3 regions of the Streptomyces sp. NPDC002463 genome follow, and region 1 is predicted to be linked to each of the others. Evidence: riboswitches for the same ligand, from Rfam matches in the RefSeq annotation. Region 1 holds a riboswitch; each other region holds the start of a gene.
The links. A riboswitch is a leader RNA that binds a small molecule or an ion and turns the genes downstream of it on or off. The one in region 1 is predicted to bind thiamine pyrophosphate.
Positions count from the first base shown of each region.

Region 2: it holds a riboswitch for thiamine pyrophosphate, as region 1 does, so the genes downstream of both, thiC (phosphomethylpyrimidine synthase ThiC) here and thiO (glycine oxidase ThiO) in region 1, are expected to answer to the same signal.
Region 3: it holds a riboswitch for thiamine pyrophosphate, as region 1 does, so the genes downstream of both, ACFYX3_RS17895 (thiamine ABC transporter substrate binding subunit) here and thiO (glycine oxidase ThiO) in region 1, are expected to answer to the same signal.

Region 1 is NZ_JBIARL010000002.1:268,699-278,943, reverse strand. Features, by position in the region: gene ACFYX3_RS06420 (DUF4126 domain-containing protein) at 1-17, shown strand, start outside; gene ACFYX3_RS06415 (phytoene desaturase family protein) at 72-1,481, shown strand; gene ACFYX3_RS06410 (hypothetical protein) at 1,486-2,313, opposite strand; gene metF (methylenetetrahydrofolate reductase [NAD(P)H]) at 2,368-3,285, opposite strand; gene thiE (thiamine phosphate synthase) at 3,402-4,055, opposite strand; gene ACFYX3_RS06395 (Rv2175c family DNA-binding protein) at 4,174-4,539, opposite strand; gene ACFYX3_RS06390 (NAD(P)/FAD-dependent oxidoreductase) at 4,583-5,746, opposite strand; TPP riboswitch at 5,880-5,992, shown strand; gene thiO (glycine oxidase ThiO) at 5,990-7,189, shown strand; gene thiS (sulfur carrier protein ThiS) at 7,186-7,386, shown strand; gene ACFYX3_RS06375 (thiazole synthase) at 7,392-8,186, shown strand; gene pknB (Stk1 family PASTA domain-containing Ser/Thr kinase) at 8,279-10,174, shown strand; gene ACFYX3_RS06365 (deoxyribonuclease IV) at 10,181-10,245, shown strand, end outside.
Region 2 is NZ_JBIARL010000007.1:155,296-165,540, reverse strand. Features, by position in the region: gene ACFYX3_RS16505 (cyclophilin-like fold protein) at 1-208, shown strand, start outside; gene hisC (histidinol-phosphate transaminase) at 227-1,321, opposite strand; gene ACFYX3_RS16495 (LacI family DNA-binding transcriptional regulator) at 1,713-2,819, shown strand; gene ACFYX3_RS16490 (metallophosphoesterase) at 3,083-4,588, shown strand; gene ACFYX3_RS16485 (hypothetical protein) at 4,751-5,377, shown strand; gene thiC (phosphomethylpyrimidine synthase ThiC) at 5,415-7,211, opposite strand; TPP riboswitch at 7,206-7,340, opposite strand; gene ACFYX3_RS16475 (YibE/F family protein) at 7,412-8,794, shown strand; gene ACFYX3_RS16470 (SsgA family sporulation/cell division regulator) at 8,937-9,377, opposite strand; gene ACFYX3_RS16465 (IclR family transcriptional regulator) at 9,516-10,241, opposite strand.
Region 3 is NZ_JBIARL010000008.1:95,395-105,639, forward strand. Features, by position in the region: gene ACFYX3_RS17875 (hypothetical protein) at 1-551, shown strand, start outside; gene ACFYX3_RS17880 (dihydrofolate reductase family protein) at 556-1,203, opposite strand; gene ACFYX3_RS17885 (ABC transporter ATP-binding protein) at 1,314-2,336, opposite strand; gene ACFYX3_RS17890 (ABC transporter permease) at 2,336-3,949, opposite strand; gene ACFYX3_RS17895 (thiamine ABC transporter substrate binding subunit) at 4,000-5,094, opposite strand; TPP riboswitch at 5,175-5,284, opposite strand; gene rlmN (23S rRNA (adenine(2503)-C(2))-methyltransferase RlmN) at 5,314-6,426, opposite strand; gene ACFYX3_RS17905 (phosphatidate cytidylyltransferase) at 6,721-7,827, opposite strand; gene frr (ribosome recycling factor) at 7,827-8,384, opposite strand; gene pyrH (UMP kinase) at 8,479-9,243, opposite strand; gene tsf (translation elongation factor Ts) at 9,407-10,243, opposite strand.

The DNA.
Region 1 (10,245 bases):
GGTCCGAACACTTCTGACCGGGCCCGACCGGGCTTCCTGCGGTGTCCGGGGCGCCCAATAGACTCGCCCGCATGGCACGGATTGTGGTGATCGGCGCGGGACTCGGCGCCATGGCGGCGGCGGCCCGACTGGCGGTCGCCGGACACACGGTGACGGTGTACGAGAAGACGTCGACGTACGGCGGCGCGGTCGGCCGCTTCGAGCGCGACGGCTTCGCCTTCGACACCGGCCCCGGGCTGCTGCATCTGCCCGCCGTCTACCGGGACCTGTTCGTGAAGACCGGCAAGGAGCCGCTGGAAGAGTGCGTCGCGCTGACGCAGGTCGATCCGGCGGCCCGTCACGTCTTCGCCGACGGCACCCGCGTCGACCTGCCGAACGCCTCCCGGGCCGGCACGGTCGCCGCCCTGGACGCGGCGCTCGGCACGGGGGCGGGCGAGCGTTGGGGCGACTTCCTGACGCGGGCCCGCGAGGCCTGGGACCGGACCCGGCGGCCGCTCCTCGAGGAGCCGCAGCCGGCCGACCCGGCTCCCCTCGCCCGTGAGCCGTACCCGGCCCTGAAGGCGGGCCTGCTGCGCCGCCCGACGACCACGCTCGCCCAGGTCGGGGTGCGGGAGCTGCGCGACCCGCGGCTCGCGGCCCTCCTCGACGCGTACGCGTGGTCGTACGGCTTCGACCCGGCGGCCGCCCCGGCCTCGGCCGCCGTCCTGCCGTACATGGAGCAGACCTTCGGCAGCTGGTACGTGGGCGGGGGCCTGCGGGCGCTCGCCGACGCGGTGTACGAGCGGTGCCGGAAGCGACGGGTGGAGTTCGTGTTCGACACGGCGGTCGAGGACGTCCTGGAGAAGGACGGCCGGGCGGCCGGTGTCCGGCTGGCCGGCGGCGCGACCGTCGAGGCCGACCACGTGGTCTCCGGGGCCCCCGTGCCGGCGCTCCACCACGGCGAGGGCCCGCCGCGTCACCAGGCGATCGGCACGGGCCGGGTGACGGTCTGTCTGGCCCTGCGCGGCCCCCGGGAGGCGGACGCGGTGCACCGGACCGTCGTGCACGGCGAGGGCGGGCGGCCGACCGTGACCGTGCTGCGGCCGGACGACCCGGCGCTGCGCCCGGACGGTGCGTACGAGTCGGTGACGGTCACGGCGACCGTGCGGACCTCCCCCGGGCAGGATTGGGAGGCCTTCGCCGACCGGATGGTCGAGGCCGCCGGGCGGGCGGTCCCGGGGCTCGCGGAGCGACTGCTGTGGCGGCACGTCCGCACCCCGGAGGACGTACGGCGGGACACGGGCGTCGCCGAGGTGCCGGGGCCCGCGCTGGCCGGGGCCGACGGCCGGCTCCTGCCGGCCGCCAACCGCTCCCCGCTGCCCGGCCTGTACTTCGCCGGCGGCTGGTCCCACCCCGGCGGCGGGCTCGCGCACGCGGGCATGTCGGGCGCGCTGGTGGCCGGGCTCATCGTGGAGGGCGCGGACTTCCGCGGCTCCCGGTGAGGCCCTAGTAGCGGTACTGGTCGTCCGGGTGCGGCTGCTCGTGGCCGTACGGGGCCTGCGGCTGCTGCTGGGCGTGGTCGGTGTCGCGCTGCTGCGGGACCCAGACGCCGCCGGGCGGGGTGTCGTAGGTGTACGAGGGGGCGTAGGGGTCGGCGTAGTACGGGGTGTACTGCTGGCTGTCCGTGCCCGGGCCGATGTACGGGTCGGAGTACGCGGCGTACTGCTGCTGCCCGGCGGCGCCGTAGTCGTAGGCGGGCTGCTGGGCGTAGCCGGGCTGCTCGTACGAGGTCTGGTCGTACGCGGGCTGCTCGTAGGACGGCTGCTCGTACCCGGACGCCGGGTAGGAGTCGTGACCCGTGCCGTAGACCCCGTACTGGCCGGTGTCCTCGGGCATGGGCTGCGGCTCGTAGACGGCCGTCGTCTCGGCGGCGGTCTCGGGGTGCGGATCGTGGCCGGGCCCGCCCTCCTTGTCGTACCCCGTGCCGTACGCGTCGTCCTCCGAGTCGTACGAGAGCTCGGTGACCTCCAGGGTGGGTCCGGCCTGCGCGGCGGCCTTGCGGCGGCGGCTCGCCCCCGGGCTGCCGCCGATCGCCCAGCCGGTGGAGAAGCCGCGGCGGAAGGAGAGCGTCACATAGGTCTGGCCGACGGCGAAGGCCACCGCCCCGGCGACGATGACGAGGACCGAGGGCAGCAGGACGCCGATGACCACGCAGAGGAAGCCGCCGAAGGCGAGCAGGCGCCAGCGCAGCCGCGCCTTGTACTGGAGGAGCACCTCCCCCAGCAGCCACAGTGCGACCACGCCGAACGCGATGTAGAGGACCGTCCACCCCATGCCCCGCCGCCCCTCTCCACGGTCACCGCCGCGGGTCGGGGCGGCTACGACCGGTCACGACTGCTCGTGCAGTCCGAGATTCTCGTAGATCTCGAGTGTCGCGGTGGAGCTGTTGAGCGTGATGAAGTGCAGTCCGGGGACACCCTCGGAGAGCAGACGCGCGCAGAACTCCGTCGCGAACTCGATACCGATGGAGCGTACAGCGGCGGGATCGTCCTTGACGGCGAGGATGCGGTCTTTCACGTCCGAGGGGAAGACGGCGTTGCTGAGCTGGGGCAGCCGGTCGAGGGTCTTCACGTTCACGACGGGCATGACCTCGGGGATGATCGGGGTCTCGCAGCCCGCCTTCTCCACGCTGTCGCGGAACCGCAGGTAGTTCTCCGGGTCGAAGAACATCTGGGTGATCGCGTAGTCGGCGCCCGCGCGGCACTTGTCCACGAAGTGCCGGATGTCCGTGTCCCAGTCGGTGGACCGGGGGTGCATCTCCGGGAAGGCGGCGACGCCGACGCAGAAGTCTCCCGACTCCTTGATCAGCCGGACGAGCTCGGCGGCGTACTTCACGCCCTCCGGGTGCTCGACCCACTCCCCCAGCGGGTCGCCCGGCGGGTCGCCGCGGACGGCGAGCATGTTGCGGATGCCGGCGTCGGCGTACTGGCCGAGGATGTTGCGCAGCTCGGCGACCGAGTGGTCGACGGCCGTGAGGTGGGCGACCGGGGTGAGCGTGCTGTCGGAGGCGATCTTCTGGGTGGCCTTGACGGTGCCGCCGCGGGTGGTGCCGCCGGCGCCGTAGGTCACGGAGACGAAGCTGGGGCCGACCGCCTCGACGCGGCGCATGGCGTTCCAGAGGACCTGCTCGCCCTTCTCGGTCCGGGGCGCGTAGAACTCGAAGGAGTACGACGTGTCGCCGGACGCGAGGATCTCGCGGACCGTGCGCGCACGGTCCGACCGGACGGAAGCGGTACCAAGGGCCATACGGGCAGGTTAGACGGGGTCCAGGGAACCGTGTGAATGCCGTCCGAGTGTTGGACACGTTTTCGGACAACTGCCGGACGGCCACCGGGCGGGTGCCGGGCGGCTGCTCCGCGGGCTCAGGCCTCGGAGCGCTCGCGGACGCGCTTGGCGAGGGCGGCCGTCGCGGCGGCCGGGTCGGCGGCCTCGGTGATGGCGCGGACGACGACGATCCGGCGGGCGCCCGCGTCCAGGACCTCGTCGAGGTTGGTCTCGTCGATGCCGCCGATGGCGAACCAGGGCCGGTCCTGGGCCAGCTCCGCCGCGTACCGGACGAGGCCGAGCCCCGGCGCGTACCGTCCGGGCTTGGTGGGGGTGGGCCAGCAGGGGCCGGTGCAGAAGTAGTCCACGCCCGGCTCGGCGGCGGCCGCGGCCACCTCGGTCTCGGCGTGGCAGGAGCGGCCGATCAGCACCCCGCCGCCGAGGATCGCGCGGGCGGCGGGCACGGGCAGGTCGCCCTGGCCGAGGTGGAGGACGTCGGAGCCGATGGCGTGGGCGACGTCGGCCCGGTCGTTCACCGCGAGGAGCCTGCCGTGCCGGCGGGCGGCCTCGGCGAAGACGGCGAGGTGCTCCAGCTCCTCACCGGCCTCCATGCCCTTGTCGCGGAGCTGCACGATGTCCACGCCGGAGGAGAGCACGGCGTCGAGGAAGTCCGGCAGGTCGCCCTGGCGCTTCCGGGCGTCGGTGCACAGGTAGAGCCGGGCGTCGGCGAGCAGCTCACGAGGCGTGGACATGGGTGGGTTCCCCCCGTTCGTGCGCCGGCGCCGCGGCGCCCGGCCCATGGAGGGCGGGGCGCCGCGACACCCGCGGGTGGTGTCTTCGGTGCGTTCGTACGTCGTCGGCGCGGGCGCCTCAGATGGCGAGCGCCTGGGCGCGGCGCTTCACCTCCGTGCCGCGGTTCTCGTTGAGCGCCTGCGCGGGCGTGCCCGGCAGGCTCTCGTCAGGAGTGAAGAGCCACTCCAGCATCTCCTCGTTGGTGAAGCCGTCGTCCCGCAGCACGGTCAGGAGCCCGACGAGACCCTTGACGATCTTGTCGCCCTGGATGAAGGCGGCGGGGATCTGCAGGGCGTTGTTCTCGCCGCGGCGCACGGCGATGAGCTGGCCTTCCTTGATCAGCTGTCGCACGCGCACCACGTCGATATCGAGCATCTCCGCGATGTCGGGCACGTAGAGCCAGGCGGGGACGAGAGCATCGATCTTTACGTCAATCTCGGTCACAGGACAAGCCTGCCATCCCGGACTGACAGTCGGTAGTCGGGCCCTACCGGACTGCGGCCTTCAGGGGGACGGACGGGTCCGCGGCGCGCTCCGGGTCGACGGGGACGGCGGCCTCGATGAGCTTGCGGCCCTGGGCCAGGTCGCGGGGACGGCCGACCGCGAGGAGGGCGACGGGCACCCCGGCGCGCAGCCAGAGCACGGACCAGGCCTCGTCGGCCGGGTCGCCGCGCCACAGCAGCTCGTCGGCGTCCGCGTGGTGCCCCGCGTACTGGACGAAGCGGCCGAACTGCTCGGACCAGAAGTACGGCACGGGGTCGTACGGCGCGTCGGCGGCGCCGGTGATCGCCGCAGCGACCGCGCGGGGGCCCTGGAGGGCGTTGTCCCAGTGGTGGACGAGGAGGCGCTCGCCGTAGCGGGCGGAGGGGAAGGAGGCGCAGTCGCCGACCGCGTAGACGTCGGGCAGGGAGGTGCGCAGCCGGTCGTCGGCGGTGACGGCGCCGTCCGCGTCGAGGGCGATGCCGGAGCCGGCGAGCCAGCTCGTGGCGGGGCGGGCGCCGATGCCGACGACGACGGCGTCGGCGGGCAGTGCGCGGCCGTCGGCGAGGACGACGCGGCCGGGTTCGACGGTGTCCACGCGCGCGTGGGTGAGGAGTTCGGCGCCGTTCGCCCCGTACCAGGCGGCCATGGGCGCGGTGACCTCGGCGGGCAGGGCTCCGGCGAGGGGGCGGTCGGCGGCCTCGACGACGGTGACGGCACAGCCGGCCTCGCGCGCGGCGGTGGCGAACTCGGCGCCGATCCAGCCGGCACCCACGACCACGACGGAGTGACGGCGCTCCAGGACGGGCCCGAGGCGCACGGCGTCGTCGAGGGTGCGCAGCAGATGGACCCCGGGGACGCCCTCGGTGCCGGGCAGGACGACGGGCTGGGCCCCGGTGGCGACGACGAGCGTGTCGTACGCGACGGGTCCGGCCTCGGTGTCGATCTCGTGGTCGGCGGCGCGCAGCCCGGTGACGTCCAGGCCGAGGCGGAGCTCGATGGCGAGGTCCTCGAAGTCGATCTCGAAGGCGGAGTCCTCTGCCTTGCCGAGGAGGATCGCCTTGGAGAGCGGGGGCCGGTCGTAGGGCTGGTGGGGCTCGGCCCCGATGAGGGTCACGGGGCCGGTGAAGCCCTGCTCGCGCAGGGCGACGGCGGTCTGGACGCCCGCCATTCCGGCGCCGACGATCACGACGTGCTGCTGGGCCTGCTTCTGCTCGCTCACCCGACCACCTTACGCATCTGACGTACCGTCAGGAAGGGAGGGGTCTGTGGCGGTCCGATCGCGCGGGCTAGTCTGACGGGCGTAAAGCACTCGCGGGAGCCCGGACGCACCGGGCTGAGAGGGAGGCTGGCCGGCCTCCGACCGTACGAACCTGATCCGGGTCATGCCGGCGAAGGGAGGGGCTGGACGCCCATGCGTTCTTCCGATGTCCATGTGTCCGACGGCCGTGTTTCCGACGGCCGTGTGTCCGACATCCTCGTCGTCGGGGGCGGCATCATCGGCCTGGTCACGGCCTGGCGGGCCGCGCAGCGCGGACTGCGCACCGCCGTCGTCGACCCGGACCCGGGCGGCGGCGCCGCGCGGGTCGCGGCCGGCATGCTCGCCGCCGTCACCGAACTCCACTACGGCGAGGAGACCCTGCTCGGGCTCAACCTCGCCTCCGCCGAGCGCTATCCCGCGTTCGTCGCCGAACTCGAGGAAGCCACCGGCCACGACGTCGGCTACCGCGCCTGCGGCACCCTCGCCGTCGCCCTCGACGCCGACGACCGGGCCCATCTGCGCGAACTGCACGCCCTGCAGACCCGCTGCGGGCTCGTCTCCGAATGGCTCAGCGGCCGCGAGTGCCGCCGCCTCGAACCGATGCTCGCGCCCGGCGTCCGGGGCGGGCTGCGCGTCGACGGCGACCACCAGGTCGACCCGCGCCGGCTCGCCGCCGCGCTGATGGCGGCCTGCGAGCGGGTCGGAGTGGTCTTCCACCGGACCCTCGCCGAGCGGCTCACGGTCGTACGGGACCGGGCGAGCGGCGTCGTGCTCGCCGGCGGCGGGGAACTGACGGCCGACCAGGTCGTCCTCGCCGCGGGCAGCCTCAGCGGGCGGCTCGCGGGCGTGCCCGCGGAGGTGCTGCCGCCGGTCCGCCCCGTCAAGGGCCAGGTCCTCCGGCTGCGGGTGCCCCCCGCGTACGCCCCGTTCCTCTCCCGCACCGTCCGGGCCGTCGTCCGCGGCAGCCACGTCTACCTGGTGCCCCGCGAGAACGGCGAGCTCGTCGTCGGCGCCACCAGCGAGGAACTCGGCTGGGACACCACGGTGACGGCGGGCGGGGTGTACGAGCTGCTGCGCGACGCCCACGAACTCGTCCCCGGCCTCACCGAACTGCCGCTCACCGAGACGTGCGCGGGCCTGCGCCCCGGCTCCCCGGACAACGCCCCCCTCCTCGGGCCGAGCGCCCTGCCCGGCCTGCACCTGGCCACCGGCCACTACCGCAACGGGGTGCTGCTCACGCCCGTCACCGGCGACGTCATGGCCGAGGCGCTCACCACGGGCACCCTCCCCGACGAGGCGCGCCCCTTCACCCCCCGCCGTTTCTCCCCCGTACGTCAGGAGCAGCCCGCATGAACGTGTCCGTGAACGGCGAGGCCCGGGTCCTGACGGGCCCCCTCTCCCTGGACGCCCTCGTGGCCACCCTCACCACGGCCCGCGCCGGGGTCGCCGCCGCGCTCAACGAGACGGTCGTGCCGCGCGGCGAGTGGGCCACGACGCTGCTCGGCGAGGGCGACCGGGTGGAAGTCCTCACGGCCGTGCAGGGAGGCTGACCGCGATGTCCGACGACGTCCTCACCCTCGGCGGTACGGAGTTCACCTCCCGCCTCATCATGGGCACCGGCGGCGCCCCCAGCCTCGACGTCCTGGAACGCTCCCTCGTCGCCAGCGGCACGGAACTGACGACGGTCGCCATGCGGCGCCTGGACCCGACGGTCCAGGGCTCGGTCCTCTCCGTCCTGACCCGGCTCGGCATCCAGGTCCTCCCGAACACGGCGGGCTGCTACACGGCCGGCGAGGCCGTCCTGACCGCCCGCCTGGCCCGCGAGGCGCTGGGCACGGACTGGATCAAGCTGGAGGTGGTGGCGGACGAACGCACCCTCCTCCCGGACGGCGAGGAGCTCCTCGCCGCGGCCGAGACCCTGGTCGACGACGGCTTCACCGTCCTCCCCTACACCAACGACGACCCGGTCCTCGCCCGCAAGCTGGAGGACGTCGGCTGCGCCGCGATCATGCCGCTCGGCTCCCCCATCGGCTCCGGGCTCGGCATCCGCAACCCGCACAACTTCCAGCTGATCGTGGAGCGGGCCGAGGTCCCGGTCATCCTCGACGCCGGCGCGGGAACGGCGTCGGACGCGGCGCTCGCGATGGAGCTGGGGTGCGCGGCGGTGATGCTGGCGTCGGCGGTGACGCGCGCGCAGGAGCCGGTCCTGATGGCGTCGGCGATGCGCCACGCGGTCACGGCGGGCCGCCTGGCCCACCGCGCGGGCCGAATCCCCCGCCGCCACTTCGCCTCGGCGTCCTCTCCCGCGGAGGGGCGCGCGGCCCTGGACCCGGAACGCCCGGCGTTCTGACCCCGCCGCACGGCCGTGCCGCGCGTCACAGGTGCGCTGCAGTCGGGGGACGGAGGCACAGGTCCCCCGTCCCCGGCTCGTAGACTCGGGCCGTGGACACGACCCTTCAGGACCCCCTCGTCGGGCGGCTGCTCGACGGCCGCTACCGCGTCGACGCGCGCATCGCCGTCGGCGGGATGGCCACGGTCTACCGGGCCGTGGACACCCGCCTCGACCGCGTCCTCGCGCTCAAGGTGATGCACCCGTCGCTCGCCACGGACGCCGCCTTCGTCGAGCGGTTCATCCGCGAGGCGAAGTCCGTCGCGCGGCTCGCGCACCCGAACGTCGTCGGGGTCTTCGACCAGGGCGCCGAGGGCGCGTACGTCTATCTGGCGATGGAGTACGTCGCCGGCTGCACCCTCCGTGACGTGCTGCGCGAGCGCGGCGCCCTCTCCCCCCGTGCCGCCCTCGACATCCTGGAGCCGGTGCTCGCCGCGCTGGGCGCCGCGCACCGGGCCGGGTTCGTGCACCGGGACATGAAGCCGGAGAACGTCCTGATAGGGGACGACGGCCGCGTGAAGGTCGCCGACTTCGGTCTCGTACGCGCCGTGGGCTCGGCGACGGCCACCACCGGCTCGGTCCTCGGCACGGTCTCGTACCTCGCGCCGGAGCAGATCGAGCACGGCACCGCCGACACCCGCGCCGACGTGTACGCCTGCGGTGTCGTCCTCTACGAGATGCTGACCGGCGGCAAGCCGCACACCGGCGACACCCCCGCCCAGGTCCTCTACCAGCACCTGAACACCGACGTCCCCGCCCCCTCCGCGACCGTCCCCGGGCTCGCCCCGGAGCTGGACGGACTGGTCGCGGCGGCCACGGCCCGCGACCCCGAGGTCCGTCCGCACGACGCCGTCGCCCTGCTCGCCCTGCTCCGCGAGGCCCGCGCCGCGCTCGGCGACGAGCAGCTGGACGCGGCGCCCCCGCTGGCCCGCTCCGAGGCCCGGGACACCGCCGAGGACCGGACCAGCGTGATCGCCAGGCCCGTACCCGCGGAGAGCGACGTCCAGCACACCAACCGGCTTCCCGCCCCGGAGGCGCCCCCCGCCACCGCCCGCCGGCGTCCCCCGCGCGGCCCCCTCCTCCTCGTCGTCGCCGTCCTCCTCGCCCTCGGCCTGGGCGCCGGCGTCTGGTACATCAACTCCGGCCAGTTCACCCGCGTCCCCGCCGTCCTCGGCCAGTCCGAGGCCGCCGCGACGAAACGTCTCGCCGACGCCGGACTCGACGTCGACACCACGAAGCGCGCCTTCAGCGACGTGTACGAGCGCGGCACGGTCATGGCCGTCGACCCGGCCCCCGGCGAGCGCGTCCGGGGCAACGGCACCGTCACCCTGACCCTCTCCCGCGGCCCGGAGATCGTGAAGGTGCCGAACCTCAAGGGCAAGCCGCTCGCCGAGGCCAAGCGTCTCCTGAAGGAGGAGGGCCTGGCCCCCGGGGTGATCACCAGCGAGTTCAGCGACTCCGTCGCGCAGGGCTCCGTGATCGGCTCCGACCCCGAGCCCGGCACCGAGCGCGCCCCCGACTCGGCCGTCGCCCTCGTCGTCAGCAAGGGCTCCCCGATCGACGTGCCCGACGTCAGCGGCGAGACCGTCGCCGACGCCACGGCCGCCCTCCAGGAGGAGGGGCTCACCGTCCGGATCGCCCCGGAGCGGATCAACTCCCCCGAGGACGCCGGCACCGTCGCGGCCCAGTCCCTGGCCGGCGGCAGCCGGGCGGCGGAGGGCGACGTCATCACCCTCACCGTCTCCAAGGGACCGAAGCTGATCGAGGTCCCCGACGTGACGGGCGACTCGACCGCGGACGCGCGCACGGCCCTGGAGGACGCGGGCTTCGAGGTGGAGGTCAAGAAGTCCTTCCCCTATCTCGGCGACACCGTCGCGAGCCAGTCCGTGGCCGGCGGCGGGACCGCGCCCGAGGGCTCCACCATCACCATCACGATCAAGGGACTCTAGAGACTCATGCGCAACCCCGTCGGCGGCCATGTCCCCGTGGCCGGTGGCCTCGCCACGACCGGCCTCGGCTA
Region 2 (10,245 bases), on a different contig from region 1:
CGTGGCCTTCTGGACGGAGGGCGACGCCCTCGCCCTCCCCTACGGCCCCACCCCGATCTCGCGGGGCGACGAATGCCGGCTCGCGAGCCCCTGCAACCTGCTCGGCGCGCTCGACGGCGATCCGCGGATCCTGGCCACCGTCAGGGACGGCGACCCGATCCGCGTGGAACTGCTCCAGGGCCGACCAGCCCTGGAGGATCAGCCCTGACCGGTCAGCCCTGACCGGTCAGCCCTTGAGGAAACCCTCCGCCGCCTTCAGGAACAGGTCGTTGGCCTCGCACTCACCGATCGTGACGCGCACGCCCTCGCCCGCGAACGGCCGCACCATCACGCCGTGCCGCTCGCACTCCGCCGCGAAGTCCATGGTCCGCTCGCCGAGCCGCAGCCAGACGAAGTTCGCCTGGGTGTCCGGCACGGTCCAGCCCTGGGCCACGAGCCCCGCATGGACCCGCTCGCGCTCCGCCACCAGCGAGCCGACACGCCCGAGCAGCTCGTCCTCGGCGCGCAGCGAGGCCACCGCCGCGTCCTGCGCCAGCTGGCTCACACCGAACGGCACCGCCGTCTTGCGCAGCGCCGCCGCCACCGGCTCGTGGGCGACCGCGAAGCCGACCCGCAGCCCCGCCAGGCCGTACGCCTTGGAGAAGGTGCGCAGCACGGCGACGTTGGGCCGGTCGCGGTAGAGCTCGATGCCGTCCGGGATCTCGCGGTCGCGGACGAACTCCTTGTACGCCTCGTCGAGCACGACCAGGACGTCGGAGGGCACCCGGTCCAGGAACCGCTCCAGCTCCGCGCGGCGCACCGCGGTGCCCGTGGGGTTGTTGGGATTGCAGACGAAGATCAGCCGGGTCCGGTCGGTGATCGCCTCGGCCATCGCGTCGAGGTCGTGCACCTCGCCCTCGGTCAGCGGCACCTGCACGGAGGTGGCCCCGCTGATCTGCGTGATGATCGGGTACGCCTCGAAGGAGCGCCAGGCGTAGATCACCTCGTCGCCCGGGCCCGAGGTGGCCTGGAGCAGCGACTGCGCGACGCCGACCGAGCCGGTGCCGGTGGCGATGTGCGAGACGGGCACGCCGAAGCGGTTGGCCAGCTCCTCCGTCAGGCCGGTGCAGGCCATGTCGGGGTAGCGGTTGAAGTTCGCGGCGGCGGCCAGCGTGGTCTCCATGACCCCCGGCAGCGGCGGGTAGGGGTTCTCGTTGGAGGACAGCTTGAAGGCCACGGGACCGCCCGCGGCGGCCGGCTTGCCCGGCTTGTAGGTGGGGACGCCGTCCAGCTCGGCGCGCAGCCTGGGGCTGCCGGTGCTCTTCCCGCTGGTCTCGCTCACAGTGTGGCCTCCTCGACCGTCCGTACCGCCAATACTCCTCACCTTAAGAGGATTCGCGCCCGCTGCGAATGGGCTGTGGACAACAGGAGGGACACGCTGTGGATACGGCCCCGCTCGCGGCCGGCTCGTGGGGGAGCGCGCGGCCGGGTGGCGTGCGCCGGTGGCGGGCGCCGTGGCGCGCATCCCCCGTAGAGGTGAGTTGAGACCTCTTCGAGACCTCGCCCCCTCGCCAGGCCTACGCCGTTCGATAGCCATGGATCACACGTTAATTCCCCTAACTGCCTTTGATTTCATGCTTCTTGAGCCTTTTCGATCATGCAGAAACGTGCCTGTCAACGCCCGCATATGCGGCCGTCCCGACAGCCCCTCATCGCCCTACTATCGGCTCGCCATGACAGCAGCAGGGAAGCACCAGGTGAGCCGGGCACAGACCCGGGGAAGCCGGCAGGGCCGGGCAGGCATCCGGGACGTGGCCGCCGCCGCCGGGGTCTCCATCACGACTGTCTCCGACGCGCTCAACGGCAAGGGCCGACTCCCGGACGCCACCCGCCGCCACGTCCGCGAGGTCGCCGACAGGCTGGGCTACCGCCCATCCGCGGCGGCCCGCACGCTCCGTACCGGCAAGTCGGGACTCATCGGCCTGACCGTGACCACGTACGGGGATGAACCTTTCACCTTCACCGAATTCGCGTACTTCGCGGAGATGGCCAGAGCAGCCACATCGGCGGCACTCGCCCGGGGCTACGCCCTGGTCATCCTCCCCGCCACCTCCCGCCATGACGTCTGGTCGAACGTCGCCCTCGACGGCACCGTCGTCATCGACCCCTCCGACCACGACCCGGTCGTCACCGAACTGGTCCGCCAGGGCCTGCCCGTCGTCTCCGACGGACGCCCCGCCGGCACCCTTCCGGTCACCGCCTGGGTCGACAACGACCACGAAGCCGCCGTCCTCGACCTGCTCGACCACCTCGCCGACGCCGGCGCCCGCCGGATCGGCCTCCTCACCGGAACCACCACCGACACGTACACCCGTCTGTCCACCACCGCGTACCTCAACTGGTGCGAACGGGTGGGCCAGGACCCCGTCTACGAGGCCTACCCGGCGCACGACCCGTGCGCGGGCGCCGTCGCGGCCGACCGGCTGCTCGCCCGCCCGGACCGGCCCGACGCCGTGTACGGCCTCTTCGACCCCAACGGAACCGACCTCCTCGCGGCCGCCCGCCGCTACGGACTGCGCGTCCCGGACGACCTGCTGCTGGTCTGCTGCAGCGAGTCGACTGTCTACGCCACCACCGAACCGCCCATCACGACCCTCTCGCTCAAACCGCGCCGGATCGGCACGGCCGTCGTCCAGCTCCTCATCGACGCCATCGAGGGGATCGACGCCGACGGACCGGTCGAGCAGGTGATACCGACCGAACTGATCGTCCGCACGTCCTCGCAGCGGCGTTCGCCCCGCACCACGGTCAGCCCGCCGCGCTCACCCGCCAAGGACTGACCCGCCGCCGTCCGACCCGCCGTCCCCGCCCCTGCCCGTGGGCAGGGGCGGCGAAACCGGTCACCGCACCTGCCTCGACCCTGGACTGGACCTTCTCAATTCGGGCGAAACAACCGGTGAACCCGGAGTGGACCCGGATTCACCACCCCTGGTGCGTCACACGGAAGGGCCCTCATTCCTATGATGGGCGGACGACACCGCGGACCACTCCGACCAGGCCGGTCCGCGATGTGCAGGGCATCGCGACGGTGGTGGAGGGGTCGATGACTCAGGGGGCCGGACAGGAGCCCGTGGTGCGCACGGCGACATTGCGCGACTTCCGGGTACCTCCGTACGCGCGCGTACCCGTACAGGGCCACGCCGCCGAACCGCCGGCCCCGGAGAACCCGCCGGTACCGCCGAGGGCGGAGTACGCCCCCACCGAACACGTGTCGCCCACGGAGCTCGTGTCCCCCGCCGAACACCCGGTCCTCGCCACGCCCCTGGCACGTGCCGAGCACCCGGCCCCCGTCTCACATCCGGCATCCGCCGAGCACCTCCCCCCGGTCGCACCCTCGCCGGTCGAGGCCGTCCGCGTGCCGGTCCCACCGACCGAGACCCAGCCGGCCCACGCCCCGTCGGCCGAGGCCGCCCCGCGCGAGGCCCTCGCGGCCGAGGCCTTCCCGGCAACGCCCCTCGCCGCACCGCAGGCCCCCGCCCCCATGCCCGCCGACCCGACGATCCTCCTCGGTCAGCGTCTCGCCCCGGCCTACACCACCGCCACCACCGGGGGGTCATCGATCGTCTCCGTCGCCACCGGGCACCCCGGCAACGCCTTCCCCGAGGGTGAGCCGCCCGAGGGTTACACGCCGACCGAGCGCGACCTCCCGGTCATCAAGCGCGGCGACACCGTCCAGGTCCCCGTCACCCCCGAGCCGGCCCCCGCCCCTGAGCCCGCGAACGGCGACGGACCCGGCCCGCTGTACGTCGTCGGCGACGTCCACGGCTACCTCGACGAGCTCCTCGCCGCCCTCCGCGCCCAGGGCCTCATCGACGAGAACGGCGGCTGGGCCGCGGGCAACGCCCGGCTCTGGTTCCTCGGCGACTTCACCGACCGCGGCCCCGACGGCATCGGCGTCATCGACCTCGTCATGCGCCTCTCCGCCGAGGCCGCCGCCGCGGGCGGCTACTGCAAGGCCCTCATGGGCAACCACGAGCTGCTGCTGATCGGCGCCAAGCGCTTCGGCGACACCCCCGTCAACTCCGGCGCGGGCACCGCCACCTTCCAGGCCGCCTGGCTGCTCAACGGCGGCCAGAAGCACGACATGGACCGGCTCCAGGACGTCCACCTCCAGTGGATGTCCCGGCTCGACGCCGTCGTGAGCGAGGACGACCACCTCCTCCTGCACTCGGACACCACCGCGTACCTCGAGTACGGCCAGACGATCGCGGACGTCAACGACACGGTCCACGAGATCCTCAACCGGAACGACGCCGACGAGGTCTGGGACCTCTTCCGGAAGTTCACCAAGCGCTTCGCGTTCCGCGACGACGGCGGCCCGCAGGCCGTCCAGGAGCTGCTCTCCACGTACGGCGGCAGCCGGATCGTGCACGGCCACAGCCCCATCCCGTACCTCCTCGGCCAGGTCGGCACGGAGGACGGCGAGGACGGCGCGGGCCCGGTCGTGGACGGACCGCACGTGTACGCGGACGGGCTCGCGATCGCCATGGACGGCGGAGTGACCATGGCCGGAAAGCTACTGGTCGTCCAACTCCCCCTGAACGGCTGACGCATAACCCTGCGCATCCGGGGAAGTCGATTTCCGGAAACACCCTGTCAGGCCGTGGCGTCACCGCAATACCATCGGGTCATCCGTAGCAGGCTCTCCTCCGTTTCCGCCCGGCCGAGCGTTTCCGACGGCTGATCCTGGCGGCCCACGGAGCATCGGGGGATGCACATGAACGTGGCTCCGCACCTGCTGACCGAGGACCGCGCCGAGTACGAGCGGCTCCTCGACGACGCACTGAGCACCGCCCACGCACGTCCGGAACTCGCCGGAGTCGGAACGAGGCTGACGGTCACTCAGCTGCGTTCCATGACGATGAACGCGACAGCGCTCGTCACCACCGCCGCGGCGAGCGAGTACGACCACTTCGTGAAGGTCCGCGAGCAGAACCGGGCCGCCCTCGGGGCCCGGCCACCCCGAGCGGAACCCGGCGCGGGCGCCGGTGTCGTCGCCATCGTCAACGTGATGGTGCCCGTCCTCGCGGGCACGGCCGCCGCGATATTCCTGCTGGTCGGAGGCGTTCTGCACGCCCTCGCGCCGAGCGTGGTGTTCGGCGGGACCCTGCTGACGGCAGGCCTCGTCTTCGCCGCCCTGGCCGCGGCCGGCCTGCTGTCCGCGGGCGTCGGCCTCCTCGTGACCGCCCTGCGCAACGCACCCGCCGAGGCCCCGCCCCTCGACGACGAACTCACCCGCGCCCGCGAGGCCTGGCGCCACGCCCTCCTGGAGCGCGGCATCGTCCCCTTCCTCCGCGACGCCCTCGCCGCCGCGGCACCCCCGGACGCGCTCGACTAGCGCCGTACGTTCCGGGGGACACCGCGAGGTCGGAGGATCAGTCCGCCAGCGGCAGGTAGAGCCGGTTGCCCTGCGCGGCGAACTCGGCCGACTTGGCCAGCATCCCCGCCCGGGCCTCTTCCTCGCTGGTCTGCGGGTCGTCGCCGCCGAACTGCTCGGTGATGCTCCGGCTGATCTTCATCGAGCAGAACTTCGGACCGCACATCGAGCAGAAGTGCGCGGTCTTCGCGGGCTCCGCCGGCAGCGTCTCGTCGTGGAACTCACGGGCCGTGACCGGGTCCATGGCCAGGTTGAACTGGTCCTCCCAGCGGAACTCGAACCGCGCGTCCGAGAGCGCGTCGTCCCACTCCTGCGCGCCCGGGTGCCCCTTGGCGAGGTCCGCCGCGTGCGCCGCGATCTTGTACGTGATGACGCCCGTCTTCACGTCGTCCTTGTTCGGCAGGCCCAGGTGCTCCTTGGGCGTCACGTAGCAGAGCATCGCCGTGCCCCACCAGGCGATCATCGCCGCGCCGATGCCCGAGGTGATGTGGTCGTACGCGGGCGCGACGTCCGTGGTCAGCGGGCCGAGCGTGTAGAACGGCGCCTCCTCGCAGATCTCCTGCTGGAGGTCGATGTTCTCCTTGATCTTGTGCATCGGGACGTGTCCCGGGCCCTCGATCATCGTCTGCACGTCGTGCCGCTTGGCGATCGTGTTCAGCTCGCCGAGCGTGCGCAGCTCCGCGAACTGCGCCTCGTCGTTGGCGTCCGCGATCGAGCCGGGACGCAGACCGTCGCCGAGCGAGTACGTGACGTCGTACGCCGCGAGGATCTCGCAGAGCTCCTCGAAGTTCGTGTAGAGGAAGTTCTCCTGGTGGTGGGCGAGACACCAGGCGGCCATGATCGAGCCGCCGCGCGAGACGATGCCGGTCTTGCGGCGCGCGGTGAGCGGCACGTACGGCAGGAGCACGCCGGCGTGCACGGTCATGTAGTCGACGCCCTGCTCGGCCTGCTCGATGACCGTGTCCTTGTAGATCTCCCAGGTCAGCTCCTCGGCCTTGCCGTCGACCTTCTCCAGGGCCTGGTAGAGCGGCACGGTGCCGATCGGCACGGGGGAGTTGCGCAGCACCCACTCGCGGGTGGTGTGGATGTTGCGGCCGGTGGACAGGTCCATGACCGTGTCGGCGCCCCACTTGGTCGCCCAGGTCATCTTCTCCACCTCCTCCTCGATGGAGGAGGTCACGGCGGAGTTGCCGATGTTGGCGTTGACCTTCACCAGGAACCGCTTGCCGATGATCATCGGCTCGATCTCCGGGTGGTTCACGTTCGCCGGCAGCACGGCGCGGCCCGCGGCGATCTCCTCCCGCACGACCTCGGGGGAGACGTTCTCGCGGATCGCGACGTACTCCATCTCCGGGGTGATCTCGCCCCGGCGGGCGTACGCGAGCTGGGTCACGGCCTGGCCGGGGCGGCCGCGGCGCGGCAGCCGGGGACGGCCGGGGAAGACGGCGTCGAGGTTCTTCAGCCCACCGCCGCGCGGCGAGGTGTGCTTGATGCCGTCGTCCTCGGGGCGGACCGGGCGGCCCGCGTACTCCTCGGTGTCGCCGCGCGCGATGATCCAGTTCTCGCGCAGCGGCGGAAGGCCCCGCCGGACATCGGTGTCGATGGCGGGGTCGGTGTACGGGCCGGACGTGTCGTACAGCGTCACGTCCTTGCCGTTGGTGAGGTGCACCTGGCGGACGGGCACCCGGAGGTCGGGGCGAGAGCCCTGGACGTACCCCTTGTGCCAGCCCGGCGTGCGCTCGCCCTGGCCGTCGTTCTGGTCGGAGGCAGGCGTGCGTGCATCCTGAATGGTCATGAGACCGAATCTCCCTACGCCGGCATTACCCGGTAACAGGTTCGGCGGTCGGCGCAGCCTCCTCCCGTACGTGCGTACGGTGATCAGCGCCCTCTCAGCCCGGTGCTCCGAGCTCCCGCGTGTGCAAAGGTGCCACCACGCTAGCGTCATCCCGGCCATGCTGAACAGTGGGCCCCCGCCGTTCTTGCGATGATCGGCCGGTGACTTCCCCCCAGCAGACCCCCGAGCCACACCTTCACCCCCACGGTCCCGGACACGGGCACGGAGGCGGAGGTGTGGACACCCATGGCGGCGGAGGCGGGCACGGCCACAGCCACAGCCACGGACCCGCCGCACCCGTCTCGCGGCACCTGCGCAAGGTCATCGCCGCGATCCTGATCCCCTTCGCCACCGCGGTCGTCATCGGGCTCGCGGTGCTGTGGCCGGGCGGCACCCCGGCGCACGAGCGCACCGGCGTCGGCTTCGACCGGCAGACGCAGCAGGGCAGGGTCGTCTCCGTCGAGCACGTCGACTGCAAGTCGGTGAACGCCGCCCAGGTCCCGCCGACCGGCGACACCTCCACCCCGGAGGGGCGCGAGGCGGCCGACGGCCGGCAGGGGCAGTGCGAGAAGGCGACGGTCGAGGTCACCACCGGCCCGGACCAGGGGCGCAGGTTCGTCGAGATCGTGCAGCCGGACGCACCGCGTCAACTGGACGAGGGACAGGGCGTGGTGGTGGCGTACGCCCCCGACGCCCCGCACGACCTGCAGTACTCGGTGACCGACGTGAACCGCAAGCTGCCGCTGGCGCTGCTCGCCGGGATCTTCGCCGTCGCGGTCGTGGTCGTCGGCCGGATGCGGGGCGTCATGGCGCTCGTCGCGCTCGCCGTGAGCTTCCTCGTGCTGACGTACTTCATCCTGCCGGCGATCCTGGAGGGGTCGAACCCGCTGGTCGTGGCGGTGGTCGGGTCGAGCGCCATCATGCTGATCGCGCTCTACATGTGCCACGGACTCTCGGCCCGCACCTCGGTCGCCGTGCTCGGCACGCTGATCTCACTGCTGCTGATCGGTCTGCTGGGCTCGCTGTTCGTCGGCTGGACCTCGCTCAGCGGCAACACCGACGACTACACCGGTCTGATCCACGGCCTGTACCCGGAGATCGACATGTCCGGTCTGCTGCTCGCCGGGATCATCATCGGTTCGCTCGGCGTGCTCGACGACGTGACGGTCACCCAGACCTCGGCCGTCTGGGAGCTGCACCAGGCCGATCCGGGCATGGGGCCGCGCGGCCTGTACCGGGCCGGGATCCGGATCGGCCGCGACCACATCGCCTCGGTCGTCAACACACTGGTGCTCGCCTACGCGGGTGCCGCCCTGCCGCTGCTGCTGCTCTTCTCCATCGCCCAGAGCAGCATGGGGACGGTGGCCAACAGCGAGCTGGTCGCCGAGGAGATCGTCCGGACCCTGGTCGGGTCGATCGGTCTGGTGGCGTCCGTTCCGGTCACCACGGCGCTCGCGGCCCTGGTCGTCTCCGCCGACCGGTCGGCGTCCGGGGGCGGGAAGCCGACGGCGGTACGGGGAGGGCGCCGCCGTCGCGCCAAGTAGGACGTGGATACGGAGGGTTCGGGGCCGGCCCGGCTCGGGGGAGGGTCCGGCTCGGATACTTCGTACGACTCGTGCGGGTTCTGCTCGGCGGTTTCCGTTCAGGCGGTTCGGCCCAGGCGCGCTCTGTTCAGGCCGGGCCGGCTCAGGCGGGGCCGGCGTTCTCCTCGGCCAGAATCCGGCCGAGGGCGGCCTCCAGGTGGTCCTCGAAGTCACCGAGCGTCCGCTCCTGGCCGAGCGGAACCAGCTTGTCCGTGCGGTCGAGGAAGGCCACCAGCGGCGGCGCGCTGGCCCGGAACAGCGCGCGGTCACCGCCCACCTGGAGTCTGATGGAGACGTCCGAGAGCCTCTCGGGCTCCGTCGGGGCGATGTGCACGTCGCCGTCCCCGCTCGGCCGGTTGATCCCGTCGAGCAGCAGCTCCCTTCCGAACGCCCAGGTCACAGGCGCGTCCCCGGGAAGGTGGAAGGTCATCCGCACCGCGTAGGGATCCCGGGTCTCATATCGGAGTTCGACCGGGATCCTGAAGGAGAGCTCCTCGGAGACGAGGAAGCTCATCAGGACCTCGGCCTGAACCGACTCTCGCATCATGTACCCCGCAGTAGATGAAGCAGTTGTGTAAACACAGCTGCTGAAAGCTGTGACCGAAACGGCCAGGAATGATCCCCCGTGGCCCTCTTGACGCAATCGTGCTGTACGCGTTAGCAGATCACAAGGAGTGATTTTTCAGATACTGATAGAGAACGCGAGGGAACCGAAGAGCCTTCCGATCTCCGTACGTAGCCGCTCGACCGCTGGGAGCAACCGTTCTTCCTGGTGGAGGGGGAGGGAAATGGCCATTGCGCCCGCCGCGGAGCCCGCGGTGATGGGGATGGCGGCACAGACCGTGCCGAGCGCATATTCCTGACGCTCCACCAGGGGCTCCATTCGCCCCAAACCGCCCAAACGCTCCAAAAGGACGCGGCGATTACGCACCGTGTACGGAGTGATGGCTTCCACCGGGTGGCGGTCGAGGTGGTCTTGACGAGATGCCGGATCGAGTTGACTCAGCAGGCACTGCCCGATCGCATGGGCGTGCGCGGTCTCACGGAAATCGGCCCATTCCTCCACCGCGGGATTGGAAGGGGTGTCGGAGACGGCGACGAGCTCGATCTCCCCCTCGCGGTAGAGGGCGAAGTAGATGGGTACGCCGATCTCGTCCCGCCAGCGGGCCAGGGAGTCTTCGATCTTGATGCGACGATTCTGCACAGCTCCGCCGCCGGCCAGTCGGACGGCGGCGTCGCCCAGGACGAACACACCCTTGTCGCGGACCAGATAGCCCTCGTGCGTCAGGGTGCGGAGCAGGTGGTACGTGGTGGGCAGCGGAAGACCCGTCTCACGGGCGAGCTGCTTGGCCGGGGCGCCCTCCGCATGGGAGGCCACCGCCTCCAGGAGTCTCAGCGCCCGCTGCACCGAG
Region 3 (10,245 bases), on a different contig from region 1:
GCCGGACGCAGGGCACGTGCCCGTACTGCGGCGGGCGCGGCCACCGCACCGGAACCACGGCCGCCCGGCCCGCCACCCGCGCCGGTCTCGTCGCCGTCGCCGCCCTCGTCCCGTACGCCGTCCTGAAGACGCTCTGGGCCCTGGGCATCACCCCCGGCTACACGGGCACCGGCCGCCCCGGCGTCGACCCGCAGTACACCAGCGACCTGGGCATCTGGCTGTACGACCACGGGATCGACGTCACCGCCGTCCTGGCGCTCCTCGGCATGGCCCTCGCGCTCGCGCTGACCCGCCCGTGGGGCCGGCGGCTGCCCCGGCTTCCGCTGCTCGCGCTCGGGTGGACGGGGGCGGGCGCGCTCGCCCCGTTCGGGGCGTTCCTGGCCGCCTTCGGCCTGCTGGCCTGGACGGGAGTGATCACCGCCGGCGTGGCGGACCACGCCCCGTGGGTGGTCGCCGTCGCGTACGGCGGCTTCTGCGGCTACGGCCTCGCCCTCGGCCGAGCCACCCGCGCCTACCAGCGGGCGACCCGGAGGGCGTGCACCAGGTGCTAGGACCTCACTTCCGCCAGAACAGATAGTGCGTCACCCGACCACCAGGGCTGGGCACGATGTCGCAGTGGAAGCGGTCGTACAGCTCCTCGGGGGACTCCCACAGCCGTGACCCGGATCCGAGCTTCACCGGCGACACGGCGACGTGCAGCGTGTCGACGAGATCCGCGTCCAGGAACTCCCGGATCGTCATGGCCCCGCCGCCGAGGCGGACGTCCTTGCCGCCCGCCGCCTCCTTCGCCATCCCGAGGACGGTCGCGGGGTCGGCGTCGACGAAGTGGAAGGTGGTGTCGGCGAGCGTGAACGAGGGGCGCGGGTGGTGCGTCAGGACGAACACCGGCGTGCGGAACGGCGGCTTCTCGCCCCACCAGCCGCGCCAGTCCTCGTTCTCCCAGGGCCCGCGCAGGGGCGAGAACTTGTTGCGGCCCATGATCTCGGCGCCGATGTTCCGCGCGTAGTCCCGCGTCAGGTAGTCGTCGAGGCCGCGGCTGCCGCCGGGGTCGGTCCGCATGGGCCAGCTCGCCGTGGCGCCGGCCCAGGAGAACATCTCCCCGGGCTCCGCGTGACCGAACGGCCTTTCGAGGCTCTGGCCCTCACCGGCACCGTATCCATCGGACGAGACGTTGAAGTTCTGGACTCTGAGCAGCTGGCCCACGGCTTCCTCCTGCGTGGTCGACGGGAAAACGACGAACACACAGGAGACTCCCCCGGCGACGAGAACTCATCGCACCCCGCGCGCCGGAGTGTCGCCCCCGAGCACCACCCCTAGGGAGCGTCGTCCCCGAGCACCACCACGTCCTCCGCCCGGAACTCCACGCCCACCCGGGCGCCTTCCTCCGGCGCCTCCCGGAGCGGGAGCTCGGCCTCCAGGTCGGGACCCTCGGCCGGCCGGAGCCGTACGACGACCTGGCTGCCCCGGAAGGTCCTGGACTCCACGGTCCAGGCCGGACCCTCCTCCACGAGCCGCACCCCGCCCGGGCGGACGAGGAGCCGCCGCTCGCCCTCCGGCGAGCCGTCCGGGACCGGGACCTTCCCCCACGCGGTCTGCGCGACGGCGCCCGTCACCCGCGCCGCCACCACGTTGTCGAAGCCGAGGAACCGGGCCACGAACTCCGACGCGGGCCGAGCCCACACGTCCGCCGGCGCACCCGACTGGGCGATCCGCCCGTCCCGCATGACCACGAGCCGGTCGGCGAGCGCGAAGGCCTCGCCCTGGTCGTGGGTGACGGCGAGGACCGTCGTCCCGAGCCGCCCGAAGAGCTGCCGCAGCTCCACGACGAGCCGCTCCCGCAGCCCCCGGTCGAGCTGGCCGAGCGGTTCGTCGAGCATCAGGAGCCGGGGCGAGGGGGCGAGGGCGCGGGCGAGCGCGACCCGCTGCTGCTCGCCACCGGAGAGCGCGGCGACGGACCGCCGCTCGGCGCCGGGGAGGCCGACGAGGTCGAGCAGCTCCCGTACCCGCTCGGCCTGTTCGGCCTTCCGGGCGCCCCGCATGCGGAGCCCGAAGGCGACGTTGCCGCCGACGTCCCGCTGCGGGAAGAGCTGGTGGTCCTGGAACATGAGGCCGACGCCCCGCCGGTGCACCGGCACCCCGGCCTGGTCGGCGCCGCCGAGCAGCACCCGGCCCGTGTCGAGCGGCTGGAGCCCGGCGACGGCCCGCAGCAGCGTGGACTTGCCGCTGCCGCTGGGGCCGAGCACGCACACGATCTCGTGCTCGGCGACGTCCAGGTCCACGGCGTCGAGCACGGCCCGCTCCCCGAACCGTACGGTCGCGTCCTCGATCGACAGCATCAGAACTCCCCGGAGGTCCGGTCGGTGCGGAGCCGTTCGAGCAGCAGCAGGGACACCGCGCACACCACCATCAGAATCGTCGAGAGGGCCATGGCCTGGCCGTAGTTGAGCTCGCCGGGCCGGCCGAGCAGCCGGGCCACGGCGACCGGCAGCGTCGGGCTGTCGGGCCGGGCGATGAACACGGTCGCCCCGAACTCGCCGAGCGACACCGCGAAGGCGAACCCGGCCGCGATGAGCAGCGCCCGCCGCACCATCGGCAGGTCCACCTCCCGCCAGGCCCGCCACGGCGAGGCGCCGAGCACGGCCGCCGCCTCCCTCAGCCGCTCGTCCACCGCGCGCAGGACCGGCAGCATCGTCCGTACGACGAAGGGGACGCCGACCAGTGCCTGGGCGAGGGGTACGAGGATCCAGCTGGCCCGCAGGTCGAGCGGAGGCTCGTCGAGCGTGATGAGGAAGCCGAAGCCGACGGTGACGGCGGAGACCCCGAGCGGCAGCATGAGCAGCGCGTCGAAGCCCCGCACCAGCCGCCCGGCCCGCCGGGTGAGGGCCGCCGCCGCGAGTCCGCCGATCAGCACCGCGATGGCGGTGGCGGCCACCGCGTACCGCAGCGAGTTCCCGATCGCCTCCAGGGGCGGGACGAGGAAGGTCCCGGACTCGTCGAGCGAGCCGAGCGCCCGGTAGTAGCCGAGCCCGTACCCGCGCGGCCCGGCGAAGGAGCGCTCCACGAGCACACCGAGCGGCAGCAGGATCAGCAGCGCCACGGAGAACAGCACGCCCGCGAGCAGCGCCCACTGCCCGGCGCCGCGCGGCCGGCGAGCGGTCCGCTCCGGCGCCACGAGCCGCAGGGCGGTCTCCCGCCGCCGTACGGTCCAGGCGTGCACGCCCAGGATCGCGCCGACGGCCGCGAACTGGACGAGGGTCAGGACCGCCGCCGTCGACAGGTCGAGCAGCCGGGCGGTCTGCCGGTAGATCTCGGCCTCGAGGGTGGAGTACGCGTCCCCGCCGAGGATCTGCACGACGCCGAAGGAGGTGAAGGTGAAGAGGAAGACCATCAGGGCGGCGGCCGCCACCGACGGCGCGAGCGCGGGCAGCGTGACCGTCCGCCAGGCCCGCCAGCGGGAGGCGCCGAGGACCCGGGCGGCCTCCTCCTGGCGCGGGTCGAGCTGCGACCAGAGGCCGCCGACGGTCCGGACGACGACCGCGTAGTTGAAGAAGACGTGCGCGAGGAGGATCGCCCACACACTGGTGTCGAGCCGCAGCCCCCACAGCTCGTCGGTGAGCCCGTTCCGGCCGACGAGCGCCAGGAACGCGGTGCCGACGAGAACGGTCGGCAGCACGAACGGCACCGTGACGACGGCCCGCAGCGCGCCCTTGCCGGGGAAGTCGAAGCGGGCGAAGACGTACGCCCCGGGCAGCGCGACCAGCAGGGTGAGCCCGGTGGAGGCGAGCGCCTGCCACACGGTGAAGCCGAGCACGTCGAGGATGTCCGGCCGGCTCAGCGTCTCGCCGATCCGGCCGAACCGCCAGGCGCCGTCGGGCCGGAGCCCCCGGTCCACGATGGACACGACGGGCCAGGCGAAGAAGACCCCGAAGAACGCGACGGGCAGGGCCATCAGCCCGAGCCGCGTCGCGTCCCCCCTGAGGTCCCGTGTCACCTCACGTGTCACTTCAGGACGAGCGACGACCACTGCTGGATCCACGGGTCACGCTTCTCGGCGATCTTCTGGGGCGTCATGGTCTCCGGCTTGTCGATCACCACGCCGTGCTTGGTGAACAACTCCGGCAGGGCCGCGTCCTTCGCCACCGGGTTGACGAACATCTGGAGCGGCATGTCCTCCTGGAACTTCTTGGAGATCAGGAAGTCGATCAGCGCCTTGCCGCCCTCGGGGTTCTTCGCACCGTTCAGCAGGCCCGCGAACTCGACCTGCCGGAAGCAGGTGCCGGTGGAGACGCCGGTGGGCGCCACCTTCGGCTGCGGCTCGCCGTACAGCACCTCGACCGGCGGGCTGGATGCGTACGACACGACCAGCGGCCGGTCGCCCTTGGCCTGCTTGCCGCCGGCCGAGCCGGAGAACTCCTGGTTGTAGGCGAGCTCCCAGCTGTCGACGGTCTTCACACCGTTGGCCTTGAGCTTCTTCCAGTAGTCCTGCCAGCCCTCGTCGCCGTACTTCGCGGCCGTGCCGAGCAGGAAGCCGAGGCCCGGGGAGGACAGCTCGGGGTTCTCCACGACGAGCAGGTTCTTGTACGCCGGCTTCGCGAGGTCGTCGAAGGTGACCGGCGGCGCCAGCTTCTTGTCCGCGAAGTACTTCTTGTCGTAGTTGACGCAGATGTCGCCGGAGTCGATCGGGGTGACCCGGTGCTCCTTGTCGAGCTGGTACGTCGCCGGGACCCGGTCCAGGCCCTTCGCCTCGTACGGCACGAAGATCCCGTTGTCGAGGGCGCGGGACAGCAGCGTGTTGTCGACGCCGAAGAAGACGTCACCCTGCGGGGAGCCCTTGGTCAGGATCTCCTTGTTGACGGCCTCGCCGGCGTCGCCGCTCTTCAGCACCTTGACCGTGAACCCGGTCTGCTTGGTGAAGTCCGCGAGGACTTCCTTGGAGGCGTTGAACGAGTCGTGGCTCACCAGCGTCACCGTCTTCGGTGCGGGCTGGTCGGTCTTGCCGGCCGCGCCCCGGACGTCGTCGGTGCCGCACGCGGCGAGGCTCGTGACGCCGAGCGCCGCGACGAGCGCGACGGCGGCGGCCTTCTTGATGCTCACTGGATTCCTCCTGGGTGTGACCAGGAAGAGACGCGGCCCTGCCCACGACCGGCGGACCGGGCGCGGGCAGGGCGCAACAGCTTGAGTTACGACCGAACTTCCTACCCAGAATGACCTGGGCGAGGTTCAGAGGGTCTGCGGTCTACGGTTACCGCACTCTCAGCGCTGTGGCGCTCCCCTGTCGGAATATGGAGATGTGTTCGAGCTCAGACTACAAGGTCAGCGCTCGGCGGCCGCGAGCTGTCCACAGGCACCGTCGATCTCCTGACCGCGGGTGTCCCGCACGGTCACCGGCACGCCGTGCCGGGCGATCGCCTCGACGAAGGCCTTCTCGTCCTCGGGGCGGGACGCCGTCCACTTGGACCCGGGCGTCGGGTTCAGCGGGATGAGGTTGACGTGCACCCGCTTGCCCTTGAGGAGGCGGCCGAGGAGGTCGCCGCGCCAGGCCTGGTCGTTGATGTCCCGGATGAGGGCGTACTCGATGGAGATCCGGCGCCCGGACTTCTCCGCGTACTCCCAGGCCGCGTCGAGGACCTCGCGGACCTTCCAGCGCGTGTTGACGGGCACGAGGGTGTCGCGGAGCTCGTCGTCGGGCGCGTGCAGCGAGACGGCGAGACGGCACTTGAAGCCCTCGTCGGCGAAGCGCAGCATCGCGGGCACGAGGCCGACGGTGGAGACGGTGATGCCGCGCTGCGACAGCCCGAGGCCGTCCGGCTCGGGGTCGGTGAGCCGCCGGATGGCTCCGACGACCCGCTTGTAGTTGGCGAGCGGCTCGCCCATGCCCATGAAGACGATGTTGGAGAGCCGCGCCGGCCCCCCGGGCACCTCCCCGTCCCGCAGCGACCGCATCCCGTCCACGATCTGGTGCACGATCTCGGCGGTCGACAGGTTCCGGTCGAGGCCCGCCTGCCCGGTCGCGCAGAACGGGCAGTTCATCCCGCAGCCGGCCTGCGAGGAGATGCACATGGTCACCCGGTCCGGGTAGCGCATGAGCACCGACTCCACGAGCGTGCCGTCGTGCAGCTTCCACAGGGTCTTACGGGTGGTGTCGTCGTCGCACGAGATGTGCCGCACCACGGACATCAGGTCGGGCAGCAGCTCCCCGGCCAGCTTCTCCCGCGAGGCGGCCGGGATGTCGGTCCACTCGGCGGGGTCGTGCGCGTACCGCGCGAAGTAGTGCGTGGACAGCTGCTTGGCGCGGAAGGGCTTCTCGCCGATCGCGGCGACGGCCTCCTTCCGCTCGGCGGGCGAGAGGTCGGCGAGGTGCCGCGGCGGCTTCTTGGCTCCGCGGGGGGCGACGAAAGTGAGTTCTCCGGGCACTGGACGGGCCACGATCGGGTGTCTCCTCAGACGGCACGAGGTCTGGTATCCCCGCGGCGACGGGGAGCGTGGCATCACGATGCCGGAGCCAGGAGACCTCACTGGACCGTCCTCGCAGTGGCGAGGACGACGGAAGGGCCCGCGACGCACGCGCCACGAGCCCTTCCAGAGTACCCGCTGTCCGTCAAGCCGTTCCGACGAACAAAGCCAGCAGCAGCCACACCACCGGCGCCGTCGGCAGCAGGGAGTCCAGCCGGTCCATGATGTATCGACGTGCGGCTCCGCCGCATGGCGCCGTGGCCGGTGTCAGCCGGTACCGACGAACAGCGCCAGCAGCAGCCACACCACCGGCGCCGTCGGCAGCAGGGAGTCCAGCCGGTCCATGATGCCGCCGTGGCCCGGCAGCAGCGTGCCCATGTCCTTGATGCCGAGGTCGCGCTTGATCATGGACTCGCCGAGGTCGCCGAGCGTCGCGCTCGCCGCCACCGCGAGGCCGAGGATCAGGCCCTGCCACCAGGCACCGTCGTCGATCATGAACTGCATGCACAGCGCACCCGCCGCCATCGCGAACGTCACCGCGCCGACCAGGCCCTCACGGGTCTTGCCGGGACTGATCCGCGGGGCCAGCTTGTGCTTGCCGAAGCGCCAGCCGACGGCGTACGCCCCGGTGTCGCTGACGACCGTGAGGATCAGGAACGTCAGCACCCGCTGCGCCCCGTCGTCCGCGGTCAGCAGCATCGCCACGAAGGTCGCCAGGAACGGCACGTAGAACGCGGCGAAGACCCCCGCCGTGACGTCCTTCAGGTAGCCCTCGGGCGGCTCCGTCATCCGCCAGACGAGCACCGCGAGCGCCGTGAGGGCCATCGCCACCCAGGCGCCCTCGGCGCCCCGGACGTAGCCGGCGACGACCATCGCCGCGCCGCCGACCGCGAGCGGCACCAGCGGAGCCTTGATCGCCTTGCGCTCCTGGAGGCGGGAGGTGAGCTCCCACAGGCCGACGACCACGGCGACAGCTATCACTCCGACGAACGCCGGCTTCCAGATGAACAGCGACGCGATGATGACGGCGCCGAGCCCGACCCCGACCCCTATGGCCGCGCCCAGGTCACGGCCCGCGCTCTTCTTCTGCCGGGGCGCCGGCGACGGCGCGGACGGCGGAGGCGGGGTGGGGCTGGACATGGGCTCCTGCGGGTGCTCGTGCGGCGTCTCGTCACGGAACAGGGGACCGCTCGGGTGAGCGGCCCCCCGGCCGTGACCGTCCTGGAATCCGCCGGCGGGAACGTCGGGCACGATGGGCATGGGCCGAGTCTGCGCCGCCTGCTGCCGATCGTATGCGGGACCCGCCGGGGCAGGCCCCTGGTCGGGTCCCCCACGGCCGGAACCGGCCGGGGCCCCCCAGGAAGAGTCGTTCATCAGACCTCGAGCAGCTCGGCTTCCTTGTGCTTGAGCAGCTCGTCCACCTGCGCGACGTACTTCGCGGTGGTGTCGTCGAGCTCCTTCTCGGCGCGGCGGCCCTCGTCCTCGCCGACCTCGCCGTCCTTGACGAGCTTGTCGATGGTCTCCTTGGCCTTGCGGCGCACCGAGCGGATCGAGATCTTCGAGTCCTCGGCCTTGCCCTTGGCGACCTTGATGTACTCCCGGCGGCGCTCCTCGGTCAGCTCGGGGAACACCACGCGGATGATGTTGCCGTCGTTGCTCGGGTTGACGCCGAGGTCCGAGTCGCGGATGGCCTGCTCGATGTTGCGCAGCGCGCTCTTGTCGAACGGGGTCACCACGGCCATGCGCGGCTCCGGCACCGAGAACGACGCCAGCTGGTTGATGGGGGTGATGGCACCGTAGTAGTCGGCCACGATCTTGTTGAACATCGCCGGGTGCGCACGGCCGGTGCGGATCGCGGCGAAGTCCTCCTTGGCGACCACGACGGCCTTCTCCATCTTCTCCTCGGCCTCGAGGAGGGTCTCTTCGATCACCACTTGCTCCTGCGTGTCGTCGCGTTGTGTCCTGCACGGTGTACGACCGGCAGGGCTCTGTCCATCCCCTTGCGGGGCGGTTCCCCGGTTCGGGTCAGGCCCGGGTGCCCTGGTCGCTCACGAGCGTGCCGATCTTCTCACCCTTCACCGCGCGAGCGATATTGCCCTCGGTGAGCAGTTCGAAGACGAGGATCGGGAGGTTGTTGTCCCGGCACAGGGTGACGGCGGTGGCGTCGGCGACCTTGAGGTCACGGGAGATCACCTCGCCGTACTCGAGGGCGTCGAACTTGACCGCGTCGGGGTTGGCCTTCGGGTCGGAGTCGTAGACGCCGTCCACGCCGTTCTTGCCCATGAGCAGGGCCTCGGCGTCGATCTCCAGGGCGCGCTGGGCGGCGGTGGTGTCCGTGGAGAAGTACGGCATGCCCATGCCCGCACCGAAGATGACCACGCGGCCCTTCTCCAGGTGGCGCACGGCGCGCAGCGGGATGTACGGCTCCGCGACCTGGCCCATGGTGATGGCGGTCTGGACGCGGGAGTCGATGCCCTCCTTCTCCAGGAAGTCCTGGAGCGCGAGGCAGTTCATCACGGTGCCGAGCATGCCCATGTAGTCGGAGCGGGCCCGGTCCATGCCGCGCTGCTGGAGCTCGGCGCCGCGGAAGAAGTTGCCGCCGCCGATCACGATCGCGATCTCCGCGCCGTCGCGGACGACGGCCGCGATCTCACGCGCGATGGCGTGCACGACGTCGGGGTCGACGCCCAGGCCGGTACCGCCGGAGAAGGCTTCTCCGGACAGCTTCAGCATGTAGCGGCCGGCCTTCTTGCCGTTGTTGTCGTCGCCCTGTACGGCGCCCTGATTCATGGAGATCTCCTCGTGCACATACGAAGGAGGCCATTGCCTTGGGTCCTCTCGGTATCCCGTACGGCAATGGCCTCCTCGTCAGATCTGCGGTCGTCCTGCGCGGGCGCGGACGACTGCCTCAGACCCTACCGGGGTCCGGTGTCCGTCGCGTTCGCGTACGGACTCAGATGCCGACCTTGATGCGCGTGAAGCGCTTCAGGGTGACACCGGCCTCGTCCAGGACCTTCTGGACGGACTTCTTGTTGTCAAGGGCGTACGGCTGGCCGAGCAGCGTGGCGTCCTTGAAGAAGCCGTTGACGCGACCCTCGACGATCTTGGCGATCGCGGCCTCGGGCTTGCCCTCGGCGCGGGTGGTCTCCTCGGCGATGCGACGCTCGGACTCGACGACCTCGGCCGGAATGTCTTCCTTGGTGAGGTACTTCGGCGCGAAGGCGGCGATGTGCTGGGCGACACCCTTGGCGACGTCGGCGTCGGCCTTGTCGAACTCGACGAGGACACCGATCTGCGGCGGCAGGTCGGGCATCGTGCGGTGCATGTACGCGTAGACGAAGCCGTCGGCGTACTGCGCGAAGCGGTCGAGGACGATCTTCTCGCCGAGGTTGGCGTTGGCCTCGTCGACGAACGCCTGCACGGTCTTGCCGGCCTCGATCTCGGAGGCGAGCAGCGCCTCCAGGTCGGCCGGGGCGGTGGCGGCGACGTGCTCGGCCAGCTGGGCGGCGACGGCCTGGAACTTGTCACCCTTGGCGACGAAGTCCGTCTCGCACTTCAGCTCGACGAGGACGCCGGAGGTGTTGTCGTCGGCGATGAGGGAGACCACGGCGCCGTTCTCGGCAGAGCGGCCCTCGCGCTTGGCGACGCCCTTCTGGCCCTTGATACGGAGCGCCTCGACGGCCTTGTCGACGTTGCCGTCGGCCTCGTCCAGGGCCTTCTTGCAGTCCATCATGCCGGCGCCGGTGAGCTCGCGGAGCTTCTTGACGTCAGCGGCGGTGTAGTTCGCCATGA